3 regions of the Bacillus thuringiensis genome follow, and region 2 is predicted to be linked to each of the others. Evidence: riboswitches for the same ligand, from Rfam matches in the RefSeq annotation. Region 2 holds a riboswitch; each other region holds the start of a gene.

Region 1 (6,477 bases), 1.1 Mb from region 2:
CGTAATTAAAATCACCTGTTTCCACATATGTGTCCCATTGCTCTATTGCTAATTCTATCGGAATACCAATTGTTGAAATAAAGTGGAATGATGCTCCTTCTTCCGCTAGGGCTAACATACGACTCGTTCCTTGCACATTCACATTTTCAAACTGGGCTACATCTCCAAAATGTCTTACATCTGCACCGCAATGAATCACCGTATCAACTTTGGAGTGAATAAATTTATCCTCATCCATACCAAGATACTCTGCCCCAAGATCACCAGGTACTGCTGTTATGCGTTGCAACCATTCTTGACTTATATCTTTAAAGTAATTTGTTAATGTATTAACAATTCTTTGTTGTATATCTTGCGTCGGTCTTACTAAGCAATAAATATGTGCTGTTGTATCTTTTAATAATTCATACAATATATGTGAACCTAAATAACCTGTAGCTCCCGTTAAAAAGATATTTGAAACTTTGCTGTCTGTCACTTCATTTATACGGGAAATTGGATCTGGCTCATGTATAACTTTATATTCATGGAATACTTCTTCTTCCTCAACTTTTAATTCTCTTTGAATTTGTGCTAACCCATATATCGTTCGTTCCTGGAAGAAGTCTTGAATTGTTAAATACGGAAAGTCTTCTTTCAACAAAGTTAAAACTCGCAATACTTTCAATGAATGCCCACCGATTGTAAAGAAATCATCATGAACACCAATTTTTGAGATTCCTAATACATCAATCCAAGCTTTCGCTATTTTTTCTTCCGCTTCGGTAGATGGTGCAATATATTCTTGTAAACGAAGTGGTTCATAGTCTGCTTCTAGTTGTGCTAATCGCTTCAAATCAACCTTTTTATTCGGTGTAAGTGGCAGTTCATTAATATAAATTAATTTAGACGGTACCATATAATCTGGTAATCGTTCTCTTAAATCATGTATTAAAGTTTCCATAGCAACTTCATTACTAGTTGTATAGAAAGCAACTAAGTAATGACTACCTTCTTCACCTTTCTTCGTAAATACAGCTGCATCTTTTACCATTTCATATTTTGCAATTGTGTTTTGGATTTCACCCAATTCAATTCGATGTCCTCTAATTTTCACTTGATTGTCTTTACGATGTAAAAACTCAATATTTCCGTCTTCCAATATTTTAACAATATCACCTGTTTTATATATCTTACTATCATGTTTTTCATGATGTGGAATAAATACTTCCTCTGTTTTTTCCGGCTTATTAAAGTAACCTTTTGCTAAACCTACTGACTCTATATATAATTCTCCTGGAATACCAATTGGACAAACTTTCATATTGTCATTTAATATCCAAACTTTATAATTATCCGCTGGCTTCCCGATTGGGATACTAGCAAGTTGATCGTTTAACTCCGCTGGAATTGGATATGTCGTTGTTGTAATTGTACATTCTGTCGGGCCATACGCGTTATTTAACTGAACGTGAGTACCAATTCTCTCTCGCCATAGTTTTACTACTTCAGCAGTAAGCATTTCTCCACCAACTGCAATCCTCTTTAATGAATCGAGCTTATACTTACTTTCATCTGGAAGATATGTTGCTACTTGTTGTAGGAAAATTGTAGCTAAGCCTAAAATAGATGTTGCCTTTGCTTTATAAATTGCATTTGCAAAAGCTTCTACCGAAAGCCTTTGTTCATCCAATAACACATATATATTTCCACCGCAGAATAATGACGCGAATAACTCCCAAATAGATGCGTCAAAACTAAATGAAGGGAACTGCGCGAAAATATCTTCTTCACTTAATTCATAATGCCTTTGCATCCATGTACATAAATTCACTACTCCGCGGTGCGCAAGCATTGTTCCTTTCGGATTTCCCGTAGAACCGGATGTATAGATCATATATGCGATATCATCAAGATCAATTGCCACGTTCACATCTATTTCTGAAAATTGTTCAATATCGTAAAGAGATAATTCTCGAATATCCTCAAACGGTACTTTCGCTTCTTTCGTTAAAACTAATTTTGATTGGCTATCCTCGATAATATATTGCACTCGATTTGCTGGATAATCTGGGTCAATCGGAATATAAGCTGCACCTGTTTTTAAAACTGCTAATATACTGACTACCGTATCAATACTTCGCTTCATAAAGATACCGACATAATCACCTTGTTTCACCCCATGATGTAATAACATGTGAGCAATTTTATTACTTTTTTTATTTAGTTGTTCATATGTTAATGTTCCCTCCACCGAAGATAAAGCTATACGCTTTGAAAATTTCCTTACTGTTTCACAAAACATATCCGCAATACTTTTATTCGGGTATAGCACTTCTGTGTCATTTATTTCTTTATATATCACTAATTCTTCTTCTGTAATAATATTCATATCTACAACACATTGCGTCTCTTTTTTTATACCTTGCTGAATTACATACTGAATTTGCTTTATATAGCGAAGTGCTGTTTCTTCTTTCAATTGCTTTTCATTATAAGAAACTTCAAAACAACTATCCTTTAATTCAATAAAGTTTAATTGACTATTTCTATTTTCTTTTCCTACTGTAACTGCAGGTTTCCCCCATTTTTCTTCATCATATTGTAACAATATCTTCCGTTCTTCTTCCATACTTTCTAACTGCATGATTTGATCATTAATTTCTATCCTTAGCTCTTCATAAGAAAGTTCTTGTTCAATTGTAATACATAACGGATAACTACTCTGTCTCATGTAATAAGGTATCACTATACGTTTTTCATTACTAACATGATATAGCCATACAAAAGTAGCTGCGATTAAATCTAATTTATTTCGTTCAAACGCTTGTATATCCTTAATTTTCATTTGAGTATATTCATTTACTTGAATATCCTTTGGTATCATAAACGGTTCATAATTTTGTTGCGAAAATTGTTCATATCTCTCCACATATGAACGTTTTAAGAAAATACTCATACTGAATCCTCTCACTCTCCATAATATAAAAATGAAACTTTGATCATTGGAGGACATGTTCCACCAATGATTAAAATCACAACCGTATACCATTAGATATAAATATATAATTATTCATTTTAAAAAAAGATTAAGGTGTAGATTAAATCTACACCTTATATTATTCTATTAACTTTTAAATTCCCCAATTAACTCTTGCAGCTCCTGTGCAAGCCAGCTTAAAGAAGTAGCTAATTCTGCAATATCTTGTACTGACATTTCCTGTTCTTTCATACTCTCTTCAATATTACCACTACTATTCGCATACGTATTTGCAATATGTGATAGTTCATTTACAACTTGAACGATATTTTGGCTATTTTGCAAAATATCACCTGAGTTGCTAGAAACCGCCTTAACTTGGTCCGTAACAGAATGTGCTGATTTTGAAATTTTCTCGAAGAACGCACCACTACTTTGAACAAGAGTAATTCCAGATTCTACTTCTTTTGAACCTTTTTGCATTGAAACTACAGCCTCTTCTGCTTCAGCTTGTGTTTCCCCAATTAATTTAGCTATATCTTTCGCTGACGTTTCAGTTTGCTCAGCTAATTTACGTACTTCATCAGCGACCACTGCAAATCCTCTTCCAGCAGCTCCAGCACGTGAAGCTTCAATAGAAGCATTTAACGCAAGTAAATTGGTTTGATTTGAAATACCTGTAATTACGGTTACGATATCACTAATTTCCTTCGATCTTGTTTCCAATGAATAAATAATCGAAGATAAATCTTTTACTGCATTTTGGATTAAATTCATTTGATTAATAATTTGTCCAATTACTTCATTACCTTCAATTGAATGTTGCTCCATACCTTCTGAGGCAACCGCAACCAGTTTCGCAGCCCCAGTTATCTCTTCCACCTTATTTTCCATTCCGTGCACAATTCCTAAGCATTGTTGTACTGAAGTTTCTTGAGACTGTGCTCCTACTCTTAAACCTTCCATGGAACCTGCAATTTCTTGAACTGCCATACTGTTTTCCTCAGTACTTGCCGATAATTCTTGTGATGAAGAAGAAACTTGCTCTGCAGTTTGTTTTACTTTATCTATAATTCCTTTAAATTTCTCAATCGTTGCATTGAAATAAGTATTAATAATACCAATGTCATCTGGTCTTTCTTTTAATTTAATACTTAAATCACCCTCACCAACTTTACGTAATCCCTCTCTTAGGTCTTTTAATGGGGCTAACGAATTACGAACAATAAAGAATTGAATAACAGTCGCAATAGCTAATGAAATACAAATGAATAGTAAACCTTGCATCATAAATTTCTTCTTTGTATCTGGAATAACAGAAGCATCTACATCTGCCGCAACAATTGCGACAATATTTTTTTCTCCATCCGTAATGGGCTCTAATATTGTCACCCATGAGCCTAGTTCATCTTCATATACTTCTGTCATTTGTGCCTTTTTCGTATCTATCACTTTATCGTATGCCTTCATCCAATGAGCTGGTTGTTCATAATAGTCACCCGGCTTTACAGGTACTGCATTTGTTAACTCTGTAGTCAAACCAACGATTTGTAATTCTCGTTTGTCATTGGGTTTTGCTCCCGTAATATACGTTTGTCCAACACTTTTTAAATCTTTTGTCACTTCATCTAATTGCTCTTTTAACTTTTCCTTCTTCTCCTTTTGGGCTGTAGGATCTTTCGCAAGATCTTTCACTAATTCTGCGTCTAATTGATTTATTACAGTATCTCCTGTTTCAATAGACTGTCTTTCAAATAAAGACATCATACTATTTTGAAACATGTTGAAACTTAACGCGCCCATACTTCCAACAAGCGTCAAAATAACTAGTACGGTTAATAAGACGTTCTTTTGAAGAAACGTTAACTTATGCCAATACTTTTTCATTAATATCCACCTTCCTTAATTAACATAACAAAAAAACAAAATATACGAATATTTTGTTTGAAAATGTTTCTCAATATATTCGAGAATAAAAAAAAGCCAATGTAAAAGCATTGGCCAAGACCAACCCTATCCGTCCGGTAACTGGCTAGCATAGCCTTTCGACCTTAGCTCCTGTAGTTTTGCGTCCTCATGTTTCCATCAGTTTGCCTTTCTCGCTGAACGAGTTGAACGATATGGGAGTTCTATGAGAATTAATTTATTCTCTTTCAAAGATTACAACATATAAATCAAAATGTCTACTTATTTAGAGATATAAATACAAATTTTTAATGCATTGCTTTTTCGAAATAATTTCAAAAAGTACGTGAATGTTACTTTTTTTGTGTTATATAATAAAAAATGTATAAATAACAAGGATTTCTTCGGGTATTCATTTAATTTTCATTCAAATTAAACTATTCGAATATATCTTAATTAATGAATTTCGGAGGTAGTTTATCATGTTTTGGCTACAATTTCTTACCTTGTTACTCTGTATTTTTATTGGTGCACGCCTAGGCGGAGTTGGTTTAGGAGTAATGGGTGGAGTTGGTATGGCAATACTCGTTTTTGTCTTCCACTTACAACCGACCGCGCCTCCTATTGATGTAATGCTCATGATTTTGGCAGTAATTACAGCTGCTGGTGCTTTGCAAGCTGCTGGAGGAATGGACTATCTTGTTCATCTAGCTGAAAAAGCATTGCGAAAAAATCCAAAGCGTATTACTTTTTTTGCTCCAATTGTTACTTATTTATTCACACTATGTGCAGGTACTGGTCACGTTGCCTATTCTGTACTTCCTGTTATTGCAGAAGTCTCTCGTGAATCAGGGATTAGACCAGAACGCCCAATGTCGATTGCCGTAATCGCTTCTCAGCAAGCAATTACAGCTAGTCCGATTTCAGCTGCCACAGTTGCTCTTTTAGCAATGTTCGCTGACTATAAAATTACCTTATTAGATATTTTAAAAGTAAGTATCCCTTCTACTTTCATTGCTTGTATGTTAGCAGCATTCGTTGCTAGTAAGATGGGAAAAGAATTAAATGAAGACCCTGAATACTTAAAACGATTAAACGAAGGAATGATTCCTAAACTTGAAGAGAAAAAAGAATTTGTAGGTGTAAAAGGCGCCAAATTATCAGTTATCCTTTTCCTAGTTGGAACCTTCCTTGTTGTACTTCTTGGTTCATTTGAAGCACTTCGTCCAGGATGGATAGTTGATGGGAAGTTAGCTCGTCTTTCCATGCCGAACACAATTGAGATGGTTATGTTAACTATCGCGGCTCTTATTATTATTTTCTGTAAACCAAATGTAGAAAGCATTGTATCTGGTAACGTCTTTAAAGCAGGAGCAACAGCAGTTGTTGCTATTTTCGGTATCGCTTGGATGGGAGATACTTTCTTTAATGGAAACTTAAATATGATTCAAGGATCCATTCAGCATTTAGTAACAAGTGCACCTTGGCTATTTGCCATCGCGCTATTCATTCTATCTATTTTACTGTACAGCCAAGCAGCAACAGTACGTGCCTTAATGCCACTTGGACTATCCCTTGGTATTCCACCAGCACTACTGATTGCGATGTTCCCT
Region 2 (6,477 bases):
ATATATTTCATATATTTTTAGAGAGGAGCATCGGTTAATGTCCATTCTAGCTGTCCAGCATATTTAGTATTTACTTTGACATTCGGCCCTGGTTTTACTTGTAAATGAATTCCTTCGTTTTCCTTCCAATTTAGTGAAACCTCCTCGTCGTTTTTAGAAGTATACGAGAATGCTTCTATACTAGAAGTACTTAAAGGTGTATCCTTTCCATTTCGTTTGTAAATCAATGCTCCTGTCAATGTGTCATTTTGCGCTGAAGTTAATGGTGTAATTTCCTTTACATATACACTCCATTTTTGCTTTTTAACACGATCATCGGTTACCTTTAAAGGATTTGAAATCGCCTTCGGTGCGTATGTCGTTGTTTTCGATGGAATTGTTAAATCTCCAAATGTAATTTCTTTTGGTACGTCTACTAACTTTAAAGTCCCATCAACGACAGTAACCGGCACTTGAATCTCCGCTTGTACACCTTGCTTCGTTTCAATTACAACCGTTACAGTATGATTCCCTATTGTTTTGGTATCTGGAATATTGATTAACTTCACTACTGATATTGGTTTATCTACATCCAAATTCGTATCTACAGATAAATCTGTCACAAATTTAGAAATATCCATTTTTGTTAAATCTGTTCCTTGCACTACTTTTTGTAGGACTGGTTTCCCAGTTGGAATACCTTTATACCTTATTTTTGCGATTCCATCTCGATTACTATCTTGTCCATTCTTATCGCCATCTAAATAATTTTTAGCTGACACCGGTATTTCAAGATAACCACCTTTGTAATATTTCATTACATCAGCACCTTTTACAGGAGAACCTGTAATTGTCATTTCATAAATTTTCCCGTTGAATTCTTCTGTTTTTAGCGCATTTACTTTCGCAACCGCAGTGACTTTATTGTTTGTCCTGCTAATATCAAAGAAACTACTTACATCATCTCCACTCTCCACATCTTGAATGGAAACATCATTCACAGTAAAATCCTTATTCACTTCACTTTCTAATACAAAAGATTTCGCATAGTGAATCTCTTTCGATTGAGCAGGCATATTTTGATATACCTTATAAGAAAGTTGACGGGAATTATCTTCCACAATATCTCCTATTACACTTGGAGCTGGAATTTCAATTTGTGCAATCGCTAATTGGTCGTATGATACATTAACACCTGAAGCATTTAATCTAACTTCTAGCGGTAATTCTGTTAAATTATCAAATGTAATTGTCATATCTGCTTCTGGAGTAGCTACTGGACCTGCTGTTCCAGAAAACTCGATTTTATTATTCCCTTTGTCTTGATACCTAATTGAACTCGTATCATACACGTATAAATTCGTTAAATGACTACCATCATTACGTAACGTTACATTTTTATAACTATTTATCCTTTTGAAATTCCACATTGCCGTTAATGGTACTTTTTTACTTGTTCCGTGTTCATAAAATTCAAAGGAAGCATTATAAGTTTGTCCTGACCTTCCGTTCCCATATAATTGTAAAAAGTTTTTTGCATCACCTTTAGTTATTGGTGTTTTAACATCTACAGATGAAGCTGTCATAGAGTGAATATTAATACGGACATCAATCCATTTCCCTTGATATTCACCAGCTTTTTTTACTAATACGTACTGTTCTCTATTTGAATTTCTAAATGTATATTGACTTTGACCAGTTCTGTCATTGCTACTACCCTTTACCTCATATGTTACTTGTGGGCTCCAAACAAATCTAAAAGCATATTTACCCGAGATAGAAGGCCCTTCACCTGTTCTATTATTTATTACCTTTACATTTGGATATTTAAGAATACTTGTAACAGGACTAGCAGCTAGTAGAGATTGGCTCTTTAATACCTTCTCAGCTTGAATAGCAGGTAATTCCTGATTATTTTCGTTTATCCTATTGCTCTCTTTTAATTCATTTTCCTTTGGTACGAGTTCCTCATTAACCTTTTCTTTCGCTAAAGTCTTCGTTTCTTTTGGAACTTCAGCATTAGTAGCATTTATTTCTTGTTTTTTATTTTCTTCCGATACTTTCACTTTTTCACTGATTTCTTTTTTCACAACTTCCTCTGAAGCCTTTGGATTTTCATCAGAAATAGCTATATTTAAAGCCTCTTTTTTCTCTACAACATGTAGAGAAGGAGATTCAATTTTCTTTTCATTTCCTTCAAACTTCACTATCGGTTCAAATTTGTACTCTCCAGCTTTTTTCATTTGAATGACTACATATACGTCACCGATAAAATTACTTTGCTCATTCTTTTCAATTTTTACAATGTGATCTTCTGTTACTGAAATGCTTTGAATCGCTTTATTGTTTTCGTTCATTTTTTTCGTTTCTGCTTCATTGAACAGCTGCTCATTAGATAATTTCAGCTCGATATTAGCATCTTGTTTATTTGTATTTGTAATCTTTAATACTACATTTTCATCAACTTTTATTTCTTGTTTATCCATATGAACGATAAAACGTCCTTGCTCGTCGTTTGTAACCGCATAAACTTTCGTTGCAGAGTAATCTAGCACACCAACTTGGGTAAATAATATTCCTCCAGCGAGAAGTATACGCCCAAATTTACCTATTTGATTTTGCAATGTACTTCCCTCCCCCACTTTCTATGTACCGAATATTTCGAATATTAGATGTATTAATCGACTAAATTTACAATCATAATGTGTATTCCTAAAAAATAAAAAGCCTGGTTGCCTCTTCGATTTTCATACATCACAACATGTGTGAAAATCCAAACTGCAACCAGACTATCATAGTAATTTTCATTACCTTAGACTCTTAGCTTTGCGACCTATCCTTTCGAATAGTGTGCCCATTTATTTTTTCTTTTTGAGACAATAAAAAATCCGGTTGCCTCTTCGATTTTCATACATACAACTATGTGTGAAAATCCAAACTGCAACCAGACTATCATAGTAATTTTCATTACCTTAGACTCTTAGCTTTGCGACCTATCCTTTCGAATAGTGTGCCCATTTATTTTTTCTTTTTGAGACAATAAAAAATCCGGTTGCCTCTTCGATTTTCATACATACAACTATGTGTGAAAATCCAAACTGCAACCAGACTATCATAGTAATTTTCATTACTTTAGACTCTTAGCTTTGCGACCTATCCTTTCGAATAGTGTGCCAAAAATAGGTATTTATTTATCGTGTTTTGAATATACCATTAAAACCCAAAAAAGAAAATAGTTTTTTTAGAAAAAAACAATTAATTTTTATAGTCTAAATTTTTTACCAAAAAATCCATAATAAAAACTTATAAAAACATTTTGATCTTAGAAACACATCATACATTCTTTATCGATAAAATGAGATTTTTACTATCCACAAATAGCAAGATAAAATAGAAAAACATCACTTATTTGGAAGTGATGTTTTTTCTATTTAATGCAGTGGTAACATAACCTCAACCGTCGTTCCAACCCCAACTTCACTTTCAAAACTCATTTTACCGTTGTGGTCTTTAATAATTTTTTCTGTAACTACTAAACCTAGACCAGTTCCTGTTTCTTTCGTTGTATAAAAGGCTTCATTTAACTTTGGAATTTTATCTTTCGGAATGCCGCATCCCTCATCTTTCACTTGAATGATGATTCCATCTTTTACAGTAACTTTAATCGTAATTGTTCCGCCAACTGACATTGCTTCAATTGCATTTTTAATTAAATTAAAAAAGACCTGTTTTAATCGTTTTTCATCACATGTAATTGATGGTAAGTCTTTACTGTAAATACCTTGTATGTTGACTCCTTGTTTTAACGCAGGCTTTTCCATAACTCGAATAACATAAGAGATAATTTCTTCTATGTTATGAGTTTCTGATTCTAGTGATTTAGAGTTCTCAAATCCACTAAGTTCTGTAGCAATTATATGAATCCGATCTACTTCTTGTTTCATAATATCACTATAAATTTTATCCTCTGGATGCTTGTCTGCTTGTTTATTCACAAGTTTTTTTAAGTTTGCTAAAGGTCTTCTAATCTTATAACCAATAACCGTTGCCATCTTTCCAACAGCTGCTAGTTTTTCTGTCTGTTTTATTTCTTTATCCATCATCTCAAGCGTACGAACGTAAGACTGAACCCTCAAAAATATAATCCAACATATGATAGTAAATACGCTATATAATGCCATTGGAATTAAAACGAGAGAAGATTGAATAATGATTCCTGTAAGAGCATACTTTCCGACAAGTATCGCTGGAACTAACCAGAAATATCTTTTATTCACAAAGATTGGTGCGAACAAAATAAAAAATCCTTCTACTATATTTCCACCGTCAAATTCTGCATCGCTACCATAATAAATCATAATGTTATGGATACAATCTAATACATTATAGCCAATTAGAATAATATACTTTACCGCAAAAACATTCTTCCATTTCATAAAGTATATTCCAATACAAAACAATACCACCATCAAAAAGTAAAGCCATAAACCTAAGCCATCTTCAAACTCTCCTACGCCTTCTTGCTCTCCACCGATTAATGGTACGATAAATTCATAGGCAAGATCATATACAAAAAATATAATGAAAAATAAACTTAAAAATGCTTTCAGCGCCTTTATTTCTTCATTTTTAAATATATAGCCTTTATTCATATGGTAACTCCTAGCTTTTCTTCCACTTGGATTTCAGTATTTCCACACTTCCTTGGGAGAATGATGTCTATTCTCGTTCCAGTATCTCTTTCACTTGAAATATGCAGCTCACCAAGGTGCTCGGCGACAATTCGATTCGCTACCGTAAGTCCCAGACCAATTTTATCTTGTTTCGTTGTATAAAAGGCCTCTGTAACACGAATTAAGTTTTCTTGCTTAATACCATGACCATTATCAATCACGCTGATCATTACATACTCTTTCCCTTTATTTTCTAATCTTACATGTAATATGCCACCTTGTTCCATTGCCTCTAAAGCATTTTTTATCGTATATAAAAAGACTCCTCTTATTCTTCGTTCATCACATTCAATTTCTATTGTTTTTTCTTCCACATTAGAAATAAACTGTACGTTTAATTCATTCATTTTTTCGCGAAGACTTGTTATTACTTGTAATACAATTTTCCCCACATCATGTTTCTTATAAATAGAAGGTTTGCATGTAGCAACTTCCATCAACTCACTTATCATATTATTCATATTTTCTATTTCAAAAATCATACGTTTATAAATAGGATCCTCTTCATGCTTCTCTCGTTGTAATTGTGTAAATCCTTTTAATGAAGCGAGTGGATTTTTAATTTCATGTCCAACCGTCGCTGCCATTTTCCCAATTACCGCTAATTTTTGCGATTCACTAGCAATCGCAATACTTTCCTTTACAGCTGAAAGATATTGTAAAAATCGGTTTAAAATGATATATGCCGCTATTAACATAAGTGTATACATAATAAGGTACATAAATGCTTTTACTTCCTCTAATACAAATAAATAAATCAAATATTTTCCTACAATAGAAGAAAGTAAAATCACATAAAATTTTTTATTTAAAAATATGGGTACAAAGAAAATGAGAATAATTTCTATTATATTTGTCGCATCAAACGCCGCCTTATTATAAAAAACATACGAAAATATATTAGCGATTTCTATCCCTATGTATGCAAATATCCATGCATATTTAACAAGGTTGGCCTTCTCTTTTTTCATTAAATATATATTCACGCACAGTATTGCTACTCCGCAAATAACTTGCCATACTATGTTGTACCCCTTATCCATTATTGATTTATCGTCTAATACGATTGCATAGAAAATTTGATATACAATAACAATGACATATAACACCCATAAAAGGATTTTTGCATTCCTTTCTTCTTCTTTATATGATAGAAAACTTTCTTTCACTTCAACACCCCTTCAAAATAATATCTCGAAGAATACCATTTATTATAATAAATGATTTTCATAGACAAACAAAGATAAATCGAACATTTGAGGAAAATCATCCCAACTATGCAATATCTTCATGCTATATACAAGCATAAAAAACATAAACAATAATACGTATATTATGGGAGGTGTTTTTTATGGACGGCAAAAAAAATAAAAAGACAGAACAACTCCAATCTTTCACGCGTGAGAATGAAGGAAAAGAGATGACAACAAATACAGGTGTTAAAATTTCAAATGATGAAAACTCTTTAACTGCCAGTGATCGTGGCCCTACCCTTCTAGAAGATTTCCTTATGCGAGAAAAACTTTCTCACTTTGACCGTGAACGAATTCCAGAACGAGTCGTTCACGCACGAGGATACGGAGCACATGGCATTTTTGAGTTATATGAATCTTTAGAAGAGCTAACAATGGCCCACTTTCTACAAGACCCTTCAAAAAAAACACCGCTTTTTATTCGTTTCTCTGAAGTAGCTGGATCAAAAGGAGCAAATGAAACGAATCGAGATGTAAGAGGATTCGCCGTTAAATTTTATACAGAAGAAGGA
Region 3 (6,477 bases), 1.7 Mb from region 2:
TTTCCAGCGCCGAGCGGATTTATGTACGTATAAGTTTTCTAGTGCATCATCTAGTTATAAAATAGAGCATACGAGAGTAGAAGACGCGGAGAGAATGCAGGATTGGTATAAGAAGAGAATGAGTGAGGAATAATTTGAGAAAGCTTGCCTAGTCTGAAGGGCAAGCTTTTTTGTTATAGGGAAAAGAGTCGTTTAATCCATATATTAGTACAACTACAGCAAACATGTATCAATACGCATGAAAAAAGGTAATATGCTTCTGTTTTGGGGAATATGTGGAATTTTTGATGTAAATGGTATACAAAAATACAAATAGTATTAGGAGGTTATATATGATAAGTCAGTTGAAAAGAGAAGCACTTGATGCATTAAAAGGAAGATGGGGATTAGCGGTAGGGGCAACTTTATTAATTGGAATCCTTATTGGAGCTGTTGAAATGCTAACAACAGGTATTTTCTCGATATTTTGGGGTTGGGAAGAGGCAAGTGATTCACTTACAGTAAGTATTATTGTAATGCTTGTTATTGGTCCATTAACAATAGGTGCCTATTATCTTGTTTTAAATGCAATTCGTGGGACTGATGCTCGCATTGGTCATATATTTAGATGGTTTAGCGATGGAAGTAAGTTGATGAAGTCGTTTTTAACATATTTACTAATGTATGTATACTTGACTCTATGGACATTACTTCTTATTATTCCAGGTATTATTAAATCATTTTCTTATTCTATGACATATTTTATTTTGAATGATCATCCAGAATATACAGCGAATCAAGCGATTACTGAGAGTCGTCATATGATGAATGGACATAAAATGGATTATTTTTTACTATGCTTAAGTTTCTTAGGCTGGTTCATATTAAGTATTCTTACTATAGGAATCGGTTTCTTATGGTTAGCACCTTATTTCTACGCGACATCAGCCGCATTTTATGAAGAGATTTCAAAAGAATATTATAAAAAAGAAGGCACTACTTTCTAATAAAACACATAAACCATCTGTTCCCTATATTCTTTAGGGGGTAGGTGGTTTTCTTTTTTGAGGACTTTGTCTAAAAAATAGGTAAGATTATTTTTAGGAAAAATAAAAGGAGCAACATAAATGAAATATACTTGTCCATGTTGCGTATATAAAGTGAAACTTTAATCAGTGGGGATTTTGTTCATTCCCCACTGATTATTAGTTCTCACCAATCGGGCATTTATGGGCAGCCCGCCTCCCGCCTAACTCCTTTGTTTTAGCTGAATTTTGAGGTGGGGGTCTTACTGTCCGGCAAATAGCGGGATAAAGTAATAAGAAGGACTAAATCGGTAAATTTTATTAATGGATATATTAGGAATGAATATGAAAGTATAGATGTATAGTCAATGTTGTGTATTTGATGTTATCATATTGAATGATATGGAAATTTTTAATAGAATAAGTAACTAAAAATTCAAAGGTAATGAAGCTTTTGTTGTATAAAGAAAATACTTAGTAGTAATCAACAATATTAAAAATAAGATTCGTATTTATATAAATTTAGTAGAAATGGGGTTTTAAAAAGGAATGAGTATCAGCATAACGCGGCAAAAGATTTTGGCGGCCGCTTCTCAAATTGTGCAATGTAAAGGGGTTGCTAAATTAACCTTAGAAGCAGTGGCAAAAGAGGCGGGTGTAAGTAAAGGTGGATTATTGTATCACTTTGCAAATAAAGAAGCTTTAATAGAAGGTATGATAGTCAGAGGGATAGAGGATTATGAGGGCGCTATTTACAATAAAGTAGCGGAAGACTCAGAGAGGAAAGGGAGATGGGTTCGCTCTTTTGTAGAGGAAAGATTAAGTAATGAGAGAAGAACAGAAGAGTTGTCTAGTAGTATGATGGCAGCATTCATGTTAAAACCTGAATTACTTGAGCCATTACAACAATCATTTCAGCAACTGCAAAAGAATATAGAAAACGATGAGATAGATTCAGTATGTGCAACAATTATTAGATTAGCAGCAGATGGATTATGGTATTCGGAATATTTAGGGGTTGGCAGACTAAGCCCCGAGTTAAGAGAAAAAGTGATTCAAGCTCTTATTGTTAATTCGTATAAATAGAATATACGAACTATATAATGTGAAAACAATTCACCATTACTTATTTAATGTAGTGGTGAATTGTTTTTTTTATTAGAAAAATAGAACAATTTTATAGAGTATTGAATTATAACCGTCTAGACGGTATAGTAATATTTGGTTTAAGAGGAAAATGAAACAAAAAAAGAATAAAAGATATTTTTAGCACACTATTCGAAAGGATAGGCCGCAAAGCTTAGAGTCTACGGTAATACATATTGGTTACTAAGATCGTCTGGTTGCACATTTTTGATGCAACCGGACGGTCTTTTTTTGTTATATAAATATAAAAAAATAGGAGGGAACTATGCAAATGAAAAGTACTAAAAGGCATATTTCAATGGTTTCATTAGTTTTTCTAGTATTATTTTCAGTGCTGAATGTGTGGGCTCCAGTTATTCAAGCTGCTGTGATGAAAAGTCCAGTGGACGAAATTAATATTTCTCGTACTGATGGCACGACATCTGAACCGTATCAAGCCTCAGATGGTATGAAAGTAGAAGTGAAGTGGTCAGCTAAAGAAAAAATAAAAAGTGGAGATCAATTCACAATTGATATGCCAAAAGAGTTTCGAAAAGACCTTATGAATATGAGTTTTCCTTTAAAAGATGCTGAAGGAAAAACAGTTGGTACATGTGAGATGAAAAAGGGTCTATTAACATGTACTATGGGTGATTACGTAGAAGGAAAGAATAACATTAAAGGTTCTTTATTCGTAGAATTCTACTTTGGTCTAGAAGCATATGATGGTGTTAAAGAAATTCCATTAGAATTTAACGTTGATGGTCAAATCGTCAATAAAGAAGTAAGTGTAAATAATACGACAGAGAGACCGAAGCCACAGCCCAATACGGAAAATTTATTGAAATGGGGTTCTTATAATCAAGAAAATCCTTCAATTGCTGATTGGCTTGTATATGTAAATGCAACCGGAACAGAAATGCAAGATCTTAAATTAACAGATACATTAGGACCTGGGCATGAGTTAATTACAGACAGCGTAGTATTAGAAGAGGCTGTATTTGAAGATGGTTATGCACCAACAAATATTAAGCCAGCAGATTTATCTAACATTAAAATTAATGCAACAAAGACTGGATTTACAATTGAATTTCCAGACAGTTCAAAAGGCTATATTTTAAGATATAAAACAAAGGTTACAAATCCTGCTGCAAAGCCTCATAAAAATACTGTGAAATTAGAAGGTAAAAATATTAAAACTGAAGAAAAAGTAGGACAAGTATTTGTAAGTGGTGGGGGAGGATCCGGTTCAGGTGACAATAATCCACCTAGCATTGAAAAAAATATAGTTGATGAGAATGGCAAGCTTGTAGAGAATGAGCAGTTAACACAAATGGATCAAGTTATTCAATACCAAGTTGGTACACATATACCGAACGATCCTCCTAAATACACATCTATGGTAATTAGTGATGATTTAGAAGATGTTTTAGAAGTATTAGAGGCAAAGGTGTATGATCAAAATGGCCAAGATATTACTTCTAAAGGAACGTTAAATATAGATAAACAAAGAAGTGAAGTAACATTTACATTTGGTGAGAGTTTTGACTATAAGTCATATGAAGACCAGATAATTAACCTTAGTATTAAGGCGAAAATTAAAAATAATGCAGACTTATCTTCTTACGTAGATAAGAAGATTCCTAATAAAGCAGAATTACATTTTGATGATAAAACATTAACATCAAAAGAAGTAACCATTACGCCGCCTGAAGCTCCAAAAGACGGTACAGTATCAATTCATAAAATAGATGCTGAGAATCCGAACAAAGGGCTAAAAGGTGCCGAATTTGAAGTTCGAAATAGTGCAAATGAAGTTGTTGCAAAACTGAAAACGGACGAAAAAGGTTTTTCAGTACCTCAAACTTTAGCTCCTGGGACGTATAAAGTTTATGAAACAGTAGCGCCAGAAGGATATCAAAAATTAACAAGCCCAGTAGAGGTTACACTTCAAGCTGGAGAAACAAAAACAATTGAAATTAAAAACACTATGCAAAAGGGTCAAATTGAAGTAAAGAAAATTGATTCGGAAAATGGTGAAAAACCATTAGCAAATGCAGAGTTTGATATAGTAAAAGACAGTGTAGTAGTCGAACATATTGTTACAGATAAAGATGGTAAGGCAATCTCTAAACCGTTAGCACCAGGAAAATATATTTTAAAAGAAACAAAAGCACCTGAAGGATACCAATTAAAAGAAACAGAGTTCGAAGTAAATGTAACAGGGGACGGCATATTCCCAATACAAGTGGAAAATGCGATGGTAGACAAAGGTAATGTAGAAATTACAAAAGTGGACAAAGAAAACGGGGCAGTATTAGCCGGTGTCGAATTTGAAGTCCAAGATGAGAAAGATGGCGTAGTAAGAAAAGTAGTAACAGATAAAGATGGAAAAGCAAACGTTTCAGATCTATCAGTAGGAAAGTACAAATTAGTAGAGACGAAAAGCTTACCAGGTTATAAAAAGCTAACAGAACCAGTACCATTTGAAATAAAAAAAGGTATGACAAAAGCTTTAGCAATAAAAGTAGAAAATGAGCAGTTAGACAAAGGTTCAGTAGAAATTACAAAAATAGATAAAGATAGTCAAAAAGTATTAGAGGGCGTAGTCTTCGAAGTGCAAGATGAGCAAGGAAAAGTAGTAACAGAAGTAAAAACAGATAAAGATGGTAAAGCAAAAATCTCTGATTTATCAGTAGGAAAGTACAAATTAGTAGAGACGAAAAGCTTACCTGGCTACAAAAAGCTAACAGATTCAGTATCATTCGAAATTACAAAAGGTATGACAACAGTCCTATCATTGAAAGTAGAAAATGAACAGTTAGATAAAGGTCCAGTAGAAATTACAAAAGTAGATAAAGATAACAAAAAAGCATTAAAAGGTGTAGTCTTTGAAGTGCAAGATGAAGCTGGAACAGTAGTAAAGGAAGTAAAGACAGATAAAGATGGTAAAGCAAAAATCTCAGATCTATCAGTAGGAAAGTACAAATTAGTAGAGAAAGAAAGTTTACCAGGCTATAAGAAACTAACAGATCCAGTATTATTTGAAATCAAAAAAGGCATGACTGAAGTTCTATCATTAAAAATAGAAAATGAAATGGTAGATACGGGAAATGTAGAGATAACAAAGATAGATAAAGATAATAAAGCACCGTTAGCGGGAGTAACATTCATCGTCCAAGATGAAAAGGGTAATGAAGTTACAAAAGTAACGACAGATAAAGATGGAAAAGCAAATGTTTCAGATTTACCTGTAGGAAAGTATGAATTAGTAGAGGTAGAAAGTTTACCTGGTTATAAAAAGCTAGAAAAACCAGTATCATTTGAAATCAAAAAAGGCATGACCGAGGTTCTATCATTAAAAGTAGAAAATGAAATGGTGGATACAGGGAATGTAGAGATAACAAAAATAGATAAAGATAGTAAAGCTCCATTAGAAAATGTTGTATTTGAAGTACGTGATTCAAAAGGAAAAGTAGTTGCGAAAGTAACGACGGATAAAGAAGGAAAAGCAAACGTTTCAGATTTACCTATTGGGAAGTATGAGTTGGTGGAAGTAGAAACACCGGCAGGATACAAACCACTAGAAAAGCCAATTTCATTCGAAATTGAAAAGGGTAGAGTAACAGCGCTAAAGCTAACAGTAGAAAATGAATTAGTGGATACAGGAAATGTAGAAATTACAAAAGTAGATAAAGAAAATAAAGATGCTTTAGCTGATGCAGTATTTGAGATTCAAGATGCAGCAGGACAAGTAGTCGCTAAAATAACGACAGATAAAAAAGGACAAGCACAAGTTACTAATTTATCAGTCGGCACATACAAGTTAGTAGAAGTAAAGGCACCAAAAGGGTATAAACAATTAGTAGATCCGATTACTTTCCAAATTGAAAAAGGCATGACAAAATCTCTTGCTTTAACAGTAGAAAACGAAATGTTAGACAAGGGAAATGTAGAAATCACAAAAGTAGATAAAGATAGTCAAAAAGTATTAGAAGGCGTAGTCTTCGAAGTACAAGACGACAAAGGCAAAGTAGTAACAGAAGTAACGACAGATAAAGAAGGAAAAGCAACAATTTCCGATTTATCAGTAGGAAAATACAAATTAGTAGAGAAAGAAAGCTTACCAGGTTACAAAAAGCTAACAGAACCAGTATCATTCGAAATCAAAAAAGGTATGACGAAAGTTTTATCATTGAAAGTAGAGAACGAACTGTTAGATAAAGGTTCAGTAGAAATTACAAAAGTGGACAAAGAAAGTGGCGCAGTATTAGCGGGCGTAACATTCGAAGTGCAAGATGAAAAAGATAAAGTAGTAACAAAAGTAAAAACAGATAAAGAAGGAAAA

The links. A riboswitch is a leader RNA that binds a small molecule or an ion and turns the genes downstream of it on or off. The one in region 2 is predicted to bind cyclic di-GMP.
Region 1: it holds a riboswitch for cyclic di-GMP, as region 2 does, so the genes downstream of both, AC241_RS02215 (methyl-accepting chemotaxis protein) here and AC241_RS23670 (WxL domain-containing protein) in region 2, are expected to answer to the same signal.
Region 3: it holds a riboswitch for cyclic di-GMP, as region 2 does, so the genes downstream of both, AC241_RS05380 (SpaA isopeptide-forming pilin-related protein) here and AC241_RS23670 (WxL domain-containing protein) in region 2, are expected to answer to the same signal.

Annotation. Positions count from the first base shown of each region.
Region 1 covers NZ_CP012099.1:418,658-425,134, reverse strand. The annotation lists gene AC241_RS02220 (non-ribosomal peptide synthetase) at 1-2,932, opposite strand, end outside; gene AC241_RS02215 (methyl-accepting chemotaxis protein) at 3,107-4,846, opposite strand; cyclic di-GMP riboswitch class I at 4,980-5,064, opposite strand; gene AC241_RS02210 (anaerobic C4-dicarboxylate transporter family protein) at 5,347-6,477, shown strand, end outside.
Region 2 covers NZ_CP012099.1:4,581,454-4,587,930, forward strand. The annotation lists gene AC241_RS23670 (WxL domain-containing protein) at 18-2,603, opposite strand; cyclic di-GMP riboswitch class I at 2,756-2,844, opposite strand; cyclic di-GMP riboswitch class I at 2,916-3,004, opposite strand; cyclic di-GMP riboswitch class I at 3,076-3,164, opposite strand; gene AC241_RS23675 (ATP-binding protein) at 3,411-4,631, opposite strand; gene AC241_RS23680 (ATP-binding protein) at 4,628-5,881, opposite strand; gene AC241_RS23685 (catalase) at 6,064-6,477, shown strand, end outside.
Region 3 covers NZ_CP012099.1:1,036,199-1,042,675, forward strand. The annotation lists gene AC241_RS05365 (PH domain-containing protein) at 1-133, shown strand, start outside; gene AC241_RS05370 (DUF975 family protein) at 333-986, shown strand; gene AC241_RS05375 (TetR/AcrR family transcriptional regulator) at 1,554-2,090, shown strand; cyclic di-GMP riboswitch class I at 2,263-2,355, shown strand; gene AC241_RS05380 (SpaA isopeptide-forming pilin-related protein) at 2,416-6,477, shown strand, end outside.